DNA from 2 places in the Streptomyces sp. Y309 genome. Region 1 is predicted to be linked to the other one. Evidence: riboswitches for the same ligand, from Rfam matches in the RefSeq annotation. Region 1 holds a riboswitch; the other holds the start of a gene.
The links. A riboswitch is a leader RNA that binds a small molecule or an ion and turns the genes downstream of it on or off. The one in region 1 is predicted to bind cyclic di-AMP.
Positions count from the first base shown of each region.

Region 2: it holds a riboswitch for cyclic di-AMP, as region 1 does, so the genes downstream of both, AC0KTA_RS19790 (M23 family metallopeptidase) here and AC0KTA_RS22360 (transglycosylase family protein) in region 1, are expected to answer to the same signal.

Region 1 is NZ_CM160048.1:5,463,965-5,468,075, reverse strand. It holds gene eno (phosphopyruvate hydratase) at 1-1,162, opposite strand, end outside; gene AC0KTA_RS22360 (transglycosylase family protein) at 1,537-2,265, opposite strand; cyclic di-AMP (ydaO/yuaA leader) riboswitch at 2,270-2,461, opposite strand; gene AC0KTA_RS22355 (LysM peptidoglycan-binding domain-containing protein) at 2,665-3,774, opposite strand; gene AC0KTA_RS22350 (cytochrome P450 family protein) at 3,943-4,111, opposite strand, start outside.
Region 2 is NZ_CM160048.1:4,881,613-4,885,723, reverse strand. It holds gene AC0KTA_RS19795 (aldo/keto reductase) at 1-810, opposite strand, end outside; gene AC0KTA_RS19790 (M23 family metallopeptidase) at 959-2,071, opposite strand; cyclic di-AMP (ydaO/yuaA leader) riboswitch at 2,083-2,243, opposite strand; gene AC0KTA_RS19785 (PP2C family protein-serine/threonine phosphatase) at 2,474-3,730, opposite strand; gene AC0KTA_RS19780 (MFS transporter) at 4,011-4,111, opposite strand, start outside.

The DNA of each region.
Region 1 (4,111 bases):
TGATCTGGCCGCAGTTCACGGCGACGGCGAGGTCGGCGATGGTGACGTCCTCGGTCTCGCCGGAGCGGTGCGACATCATGCACTTGAAGCCGTTGCGCTGGGCCAGCTCGACGGCGTCCAGGGTCTCGGTCAGCGAGCCGATCTGATTGACCTTCACCAGGAGCGCGTTGGCCGAGCCCTCCTCGATGCCGCGGGCCAGGCGCTCGGGGTTGGTGACGAACAGGTCGTCGCCGACGATCTGGACCTTGTCGCCCAGCTTGTCGGTGATGACCTTCCAGCCGTCCCAGTCGTCCTCGAACAGCGGGTCCTCGATGGAGACGAGCGGGTACGCCTCGACGAGCTCGGCGTAGTACTCGGTCATCTCGGCGGCCGAGCGGGACTTGCCCTCGAACTCGTAGGCGCCGTCCTTGTAGAACTCGGACGCGGCGACGTCGAGCGCGAGCGCGATCTGCTCGCCGGGGACGTAGCCGGCCTGCTTGATGGCCTCGACGATGAGGTCGAGGGCGGCGCGGTTCGACTCCAGGTTCGGCGCGAAGCCGCCCTCGTCGCCGAGACCGGTCGACAGGCCCTTGGTCTTCAGGACCTTCTTCAGCGTGTGGTAGACCTCGGCACCCCAGCGCAGCGCCTCGGAGAAGGACTCCGCGCCGATCGGGGCGATCATGAACTCCTGGATGTCGACGTTGGAGTCCGCGTGGGACCCGCCGTTCAGGATGTTCATCATCGGCACCGGCAGCAGGTGCGCGTTCGGACCGCCGAGGTAGCGGAACAGCGGCAGGTCGGAGGCCTCGGACGCGGCGTGCGCGACGGCCAGCGAGACGCCGAGGATGGCGTTGGCACCGAGCGAGCCCTTGTTGTCGGTGGCGTCGAGGTCGAACATCGCCTGGTCGATCAGGCGCTGCTCGGTGGCGTCGTAGCCGACGAGCTCCGGGCCGATCTGCTCGATGACGGCGAGGACGGCCTTCTCGACGCCCTTGCCGCCGTAGCGGTTGGCGTCTCCGTCACGCAGTTCGATGGCCTCGAAGGCGCCGGTGGAGGCGCCGGACGGGACCGCGGCGCGGCCGGTGGACCCGTCGTCGAGGCCGACCTCGACCTCGACCGTGGGGTTGCCTCGGGAGTCCAGGATTTCCCGGGCTACGACGACGTCGATGGACGGCACGAGCATCTCCTTCTGGGATGTGACGCTAGGGGCGCATGGCGTGCGCCACTGGGGGCGCGGCTTGCGCATGGCTTGCATGGTCTTCATCGGCCCTGCGTCTCCTGAGCCTAACGGGCCCGGGAGCTTCGGCCAGCCGACCGCCCGCCCCGTGGGACGACGGGCGGGCCAATTCCCTGGGAATCAGGACGGAAGCCCAGGTTCTACCGACCGGTAGCTTCGCCCATGGCGTACAGACCGGGCGACGCGAGGGCGGTCTTGGTGCGCGGTCCGGAGGCGGACAGCACCTCGCCCCGGTGCGTACGGGGGATACGCGCACCGGGGCGAGGGGACCCGTGGGGACGGGGATGCCCTGCCTGTCGAGGCGGGGCCGGGGCTCAGCTTCAGCTGAGGTGCAGCTGCTGGCCCGGGTAGATGAAGTCGGCGTCGTCGATGATGTCGCCGTTCAGCTTGTAGACCTTCTGCCAGCCGCCCTTGACGTCGTGCGTCTCGGCGATCTTGGAGAGGGTGTCGCCGGACTTGACCTTGTATTCGCCGTCGCCCTTCTTCACGACCTTGCCGGTCGGGGTCTCGACGGTCTTCTTCGACTCGGTCTGCGGGGCGGTCCGCTGCGGCTGCTGCTGCGGCTTGGCCTGCGGCTGTGCCTGCTGCTGGGGCTGCTGCTGGGGCTTGGCCTGCTGCTGGGGCTGCTGCTGCGGCTTCTGCTGCTGCGGCTGCTCGGCGCCGCCGCCGTTGTACGCGGCACCCGACAGGCCCACGCCGCAGCTCGGCCAGGCACCCTTGCCCTGGCCCGCGAGGACCTTCTCGGCGATCTCGATCTGCTGGGCCTTGGAGGCCTTGTCGGCGGTGGGCGCGTACTTCGTACCGCCGTAAGCGGCCCAGGTGGAGGCGGAGAACTGCACGCCGCCGTAGTAGCCGTTGCCGGTGTTGATGGACCAGTTGCCGCCGGACTCGCACTGGGCGACGGCGTCCCACTCGGCGCCGGTGGCGGCGCTCGCGGAGCCGGCCGCCATCAGCGGGGCGGCGACGGCGACGCCGGTGACGCCCACGACAGTGGCGGCACGGGTGGCCTTGGACGGACGGCGGTGCTTGCCCTTGCCGGAAAACAGCATGGAGTGATCCCCTCACCGACGCCTGCGAGGTGAGCTGTCGGGTTCGGGCGGGTGAGTGCCCGGCCGCACGGCTTGCGTGCGACTTAACCCCTAGCCGTTCCTGTCCGTCTCGCAGCGGCTCACTTGCTCACTGCGGGGCGGACGGGCCCGGCGCTTACCTTGGGTCCCCCGCTCCTGCCTTCGGCGCTCGAAGCGACGACTGTTCCCGTCCGGCCGTTGGCAGGATTCGGCGTACCGACCGGCGGGGCCCGCTGTGGCGAGCGGTCACGACCGTAGACACGCAATCACCCGAATTACAAAGACGATCAGGGCTTCTGAGACCCATCTCTCACTTGCCTCTCACCGTCTTTAAACCGGACATTAACCGCGAACTGCCAGTCAACTTCCGCTCCGCCGTGCCTACTTCCGGTCCGCCTCCGCGGCCTGCTTCTCGCTCAGCTCGAGTCGCTGACCGGGAAGGATGAGGTCCGGGTCGGAGCCGACGGTCTTCTTGTTGTCCGCGTAGAGCGAGGACCAGCCGCCGTCAAGGTCGTGCCGGTCGGCGATCCGGGAGAGGTTGTCACCGGAGCGGACCGTGTAGGTGTCCGTGGTGCGCTCGCCGTCACGCGTGTCGCGGTCCGCACCGCGAGAGGCGTGCCGTCCCGCGGAGCCCGAGTCGGAGTCGCCCTCCGTCGCCTCGTCCGCGCTGGAGCCGCGGTGGCGGCCTGAGGGGCGCTCAGACGCGTCCGACGGGTCCGAGGAGCCGTCGGAGGCGCCGGGGGACTCGGAGTCGGGCGAAGTGCTGTCACGGCCCTCGGACTTGCCGTCCTCGTCCTCGGACGCGTTCCCCTTCTCTCCCTGCTCGCCCTTCCCCTCCTTCCCCTTCTCCGTCTCCGCCTTGCCGTCCTTGCTGTCTTCGGCGCTTCCGCCGGTGCCGGTGCTGTCGCCGCTGTCGGGCTTGCGGTGCTTGCCGGTCTCCCGGTCGGTGTCCGCGTCGCCGCTCTTGCCGTCCTTGCCGCCCTTGTCACTGTCGGCGGAGTCACCCGAGTCGGTGGAGCCGGTGGAATCGGTGGGCTTCTCGCTCGTCTCGTCCGACGGCTCCGCGGGCTTCGTCGGCGCGGGCGGCAGGCCCGGGTCGACGTCCGCGGCCGCGCCGTCCTGGGTGAGGCCCGCGACCGGCGCGCAGCTCGGCCAGGCGTCCGGGCCCTGGTCGTCGAGGACCTTCTCGGCGACGGCTATCTGCTGGGAGCGGCTGGCCTGGTCGGCGCTCGGCGCGTACCCGAGGCCGCCGTAGTCCTCCCAGGTCTCCTGCGAGAACTGCAGCCCGCCGTAGTACCCGTTGCCCTCGTCGGCGCTCCACGCGCCACCGCTCTCGCACTCCGCGACCTTGTCCCACGTGGTGGCGTCCGCGGCGCTCGCGCTCGTGGCGCCGAGCAGCGGGATGGCGATGGCGGAACCGGTGACGCCCGCCGCGACGACGATCGCCGGGGCTTGGCGGGGGCGGCGGTGACGGCCTTGGCCGGAGAGCATGCACGTGCCTTTCGAGCGACGACAAGAACAGCTGCGGCACGTGGTGCTCTGAGGTGCCGAGCCGTCGTGAACGTAGCCGCAGTCGAACGTCAGTCACAAGTCGATGCAGCGCAGATCACGTGAAAGTCACAGCCGTGACGGTACGTCAGTCACGTACCGGACCCACCGTCAGCGGCCGGGCGGCGTGAACGTCACCGGCAGCGTGCGCAGGCCGCGCATGATGAGCCCGCCGCGCCACCGCAACTCCTCCGGAGCGGCGGCGAGTTGCAGGTCGGGCAGCCTGCGCAGCAGGGTCGCGAGGGCGGTCTGGCCCTCCAGGCGGGCCAGCGGGGCGCCG
Region 2 (4,111 bases), 580 kb from region 1:
CCAGGCGAGGGCCACCGTCGCGTGCTGGGCGCCGCGGGCCTCGGCGATCTCGTCAAGGGCGGCGAGGACGCGCTGCCCGCGCTCGGTGGCCAGGTACTCGCCGGCCTTGCCGGCCCGCGCGCTGTCGACCTCGGTGCCCGGGCGGTACTTGCCCGTCAGGAAGCCGGAGGCGAGCGCGTAGTAGGGGATGGTCGCGAGGCCGGAGCGGGAGGCGACCTCCTGGAGCGGGCCCTCGTAGGTGTCGCGTGAGACGAGGTTGTAGTGCGGCTGCAGCGCCACGTACCGCACGAGGCCCTCGCGGTCGGAGAAGTCGAGGGACTCCTGGAGGCGTTCGGCGGTGATGTTGGAGGCGGCGATCGCCCGGACCTTGCCGGAGCGCACCAGGTCGTCGAGAGCGGTGACGAACTCCTCGACCGGCACGGACGGGTCGTCGTAGTGCGTGTAGTACAGGTCTATGTAGTCGGTGCCGAGGCGGCGCAGGGACTCCTCGGCGGCGGACTTGATGGTGCTCGCGGAGAGGCCCTTGTAGTCGGGGTGGGCGCCGACCTTCGTGGCGATGACGACGTCGGAGCGGTTGCCGCGCGCGGCGAGCCAGCGGCCGAGGACCGTCTCGGACTCGCCGCCCTTGTTGCCGGGCACCCACGCCGAGTACACGTCGGCGGTGTCGACGAAGTTGCCGCCGGCGGCGGTGTAGGCGTCGAGGACGGCGAAGGACTGGGTCTCGTCGGCGGTCCAGCCGAAGACGTTGCCGCCGAGCGCGAGCGGGAAGACTTCGAGGTCGGAGGAGCCCAGCGGGCGAAGAGTGGTCATACAGAACTCAACGCCCGCACGGAAGAAGGAATTCCGGCAGCCCTGACGTCGGGGGGTTGTCGCCAGGACCGCCGGAGTCGGTGGGGTGAGCCGCGGCCGGTGGGGCGGGACCTTGCGGGCCCGTGGCCCGTGCGGGACCTTGCGCGTCCTACGGGTTGAGGCCCTTGCCCTGCAGCCACGCCAGCGGGTCGATGTTGGCGCCGCCACTCGTGTGCACCTCCATGTGGAGGTGCGGTCCCGTCACGTTGCCGGTCGCGCCGACGCGGCCGATGACGTCGCCCGTGGTGACCTTCTGGCCGGCGCTGACGCTCACCGAGGACTGGTGGGCGTACCAGATCTCCGTGCCGTCCTCGAGTTCGAGGATGGTGCGGTAGCCGTACGCCCCCGCCCAGCCGGCCTCCTTGATGGTGCCGGTGTGCACGGCCTTGAGCGGCGTGCCGGTGGGGGCGGCGAAGTCCAGGCCGGTGTGCTGGCCGGAGGACCACATGGAGCCGGCGTCGCCGAAGTGCGAGGTGAGGGTGTACGAGGAGGTGGGCAGCGAGAAGCTCTTGGCGAGCTTGGCGAGGCGCTCCGCCTCGGCCTTCTTGCGGGCCGCCTCCTCCTTCTTGCGCTTCTCCTCGGCGGCCTTGGCCTTGGCTGCCGCCGTGGCCTTGTCCTGCTGGGCCTTGGCCTGCGCGGCCGCCTTCTTCACGGCGGCGTCCTCGGCCGCCTTGCGGACGGCGTCGTCCGCCTGGTTCTGCTGGTTCTCGGCCTGCTGCATGATGCGGGCGCGCAGCGCCTCGCCCGCGCCGGTGGTGCCCTGCTCGGCGTCGGCGGTGGTGACGCCGGCGGAGCTGAGCGGGGCGGCGGCCGCGGCGGTCGTGGTGGCGCTCTCGCCGGAGCCGGAGTCGGATTCGTCGGATATCAGCGCGCCCACGCCCGGCAGGGACTCGGCCTCCGGCAGCTTGTCCGTGACCGCCGACATGTCCGGCATGGCGATGGAGACCGGCGGCTTGCCGCCCTGCGCGGTGGCGATGCCGCCCGCGCCCACGGCCGCGATGACGCCGACGCCGAGGACGGTGGAGCTGCGCGCGAGCCCGCCGCCGCCCTTCTTGTGGACACGGTGCCGGCCTCGCACCGGGCGGACGGACTCCGCGGTGGGGTTCCACTCCTCCCACGGCTCCTGGGGGGCGTACGCGGCGAACCCGGGGGAACCGTCAGGTCCTTCGGCGGAGTCGTTCGGTACGTAGAGCGCTTCGGGGGCAGGCCGGTTGGACGCCACGGGGGCGCACTCCTTTCCTTCCTTCTCGCCTACCGGGTTAGCTGACGGGTTCGGAGCAGGAAGGTCTCCTACGGGCATCTCTCCGCGTACGAGACTTCCGTACGAGAGATGACCGATTCACCCCAAGTTGGTGGTTCCCCGGCTCCCTTGCGGGATTAGGCGTGTGCGCACGGAGCCGACTCGAGTGTCGGCTGGGACGACCGCGCTGCGTTATCGAACGTTAATAGACGGCGGGGCCGTATTCCAAGCCGTTCCGGTTGATCGTTAACGCTTACGTCACGAACACAAGGGACATCAGCGGCTGGAACAGGGCGAGTTGAGCGCGATTCTTGACGCACCGCGGCGTTGTGGACCTTCACAGCTGACTGACATGGCGTCAGCTGCTGTGCGGAGGGGTGCGGTTCAGTCACACGGCGTGACGGGGCGGCGTACGGCGAGCAGTGCCAGGTCGTCCGTGGCGCCGCCCCCGGTGTGCCGGCGGACCTCGTCCACGAGGGTGGCGAGGAGCGCGTCGGTGCCGCTGGGTCCGGGGAAGATCCGGCCGCCGAGGCGGGTGGCGGGGTCGTAGAACTCGCCGTGCTCGTTCCGGGCCTCCGAGAGCCCGTCCGTGTACAGCAGCAGCGTGGTCCCGGGCGGGAACGGGGTCTCGTCGACGCGGTCCGGCCAGCGGCCGAGCTCGCCCATGCCGAGCGGCAGCGCGGGCTCGGACGGCGTGAGCACGCACAGCCGCCCGTCGGCCCGGAGCAGCAGCGGTTCGGGGTGGCCGCGGTTGATGATCCGTACGATGCCGTGGTCGCCGCGCGGGATCTCCGCGAGGACGGCCGTGGTGAACCCCTCGAAGGCGTCGAGCCCGTCGCGCCGCATGCCCTCCCGCGCGAGGGCCCGCTCCAGGCGCTCCGCCACCGCCTCCAGCGTGGCCTCCTGCTCGGCGGCCTCCCGGAAGGCACCGATCACGACGGCGACGGCGGCCACCGCGCCCATCCCCTTTCCCCGTACGTCACCGACGACGAGCCGCACGCCGTGCGGGGTGTTCTGCACCGCGTACAGATCCCCGCCGATGAAGGCGTCGGCCTGCGCGGCCTCGTACCGCGCGGCGACGTCGAGTCCGCCGATGCGGGCGTCGGGCTGCGGCAGCACGGCGCGCTGGGTCGCCTCGGCGATGGAGCGCGCGGAGGCGAGGCGGGCGTCGCCGCGGCGCACCACGCGGTTGATGACGACGGCCAGGATGCCGACGGTCAGCATGGTCAGGAACTCGGTGACGACATGGACGCCGGAGCCTCCGACGTGGTGGGACAGCCACAGCCCGAGCACGGCGGCGCAGGACGCGGCAGCGACCGCCACGGTGGTGCGAAGCCGGAAGAACGGGGCGGTGATCAGGGGAGCGGCGGCGAACAACGGGGACGCGGTGAACTCGGGCGGCGTGACCATGTCGAAGCAGATGCCGGCGACGAGGAGGAGCGGGGGCAGAGCACGGACGAGGGCGCGCTCGCGGGGGAGGGTGCGCTCGCGGGCCACGTGGGGGTGCTCGCGGGGGAGGTCGCGCTCACGGAGGACGTGGGTGCCCTCGCGCGGGAGGTCTCGCGCCAGGGGGCGCGGCTCGCTGTCCGGGTTTCCGTCGCCGCGCGCAGCGCCCTGCCCCCCACCACGCACAGCAACCACCACCGCTCCATTCCCGCCGCGGCCCGGCCGCGGTCCCGCCGCATCCGTGCCGCGTCGGCCCACCCAGGCTTCCCGCAGCGGGGCCTCGGGGCGACCTGATGTGGGCCGACCGGGTGAGCGACGGGCGGGCCCGGCCGCGCCCGGGTGCGTCGGGCCGCGCGGACCGGTCGGCCGGCGCCCCGGGCGCGAGCGGACCCGCCGCCCACGCGCCGGGGCACCGACCGGATGCGGTCAGGCGGCCGCGTACGTCACCGTGCCCAGGCAACCGGCGCCGCGTACGTCACCCCGCCCCACCCCCCAGCACAGGCACCGGCGTCGCGAGCCGTCCCGATCTGCTCAGCGAGCGCAGCGCCACCGCGCAGCCCGCGCCGAGGGCGGCGA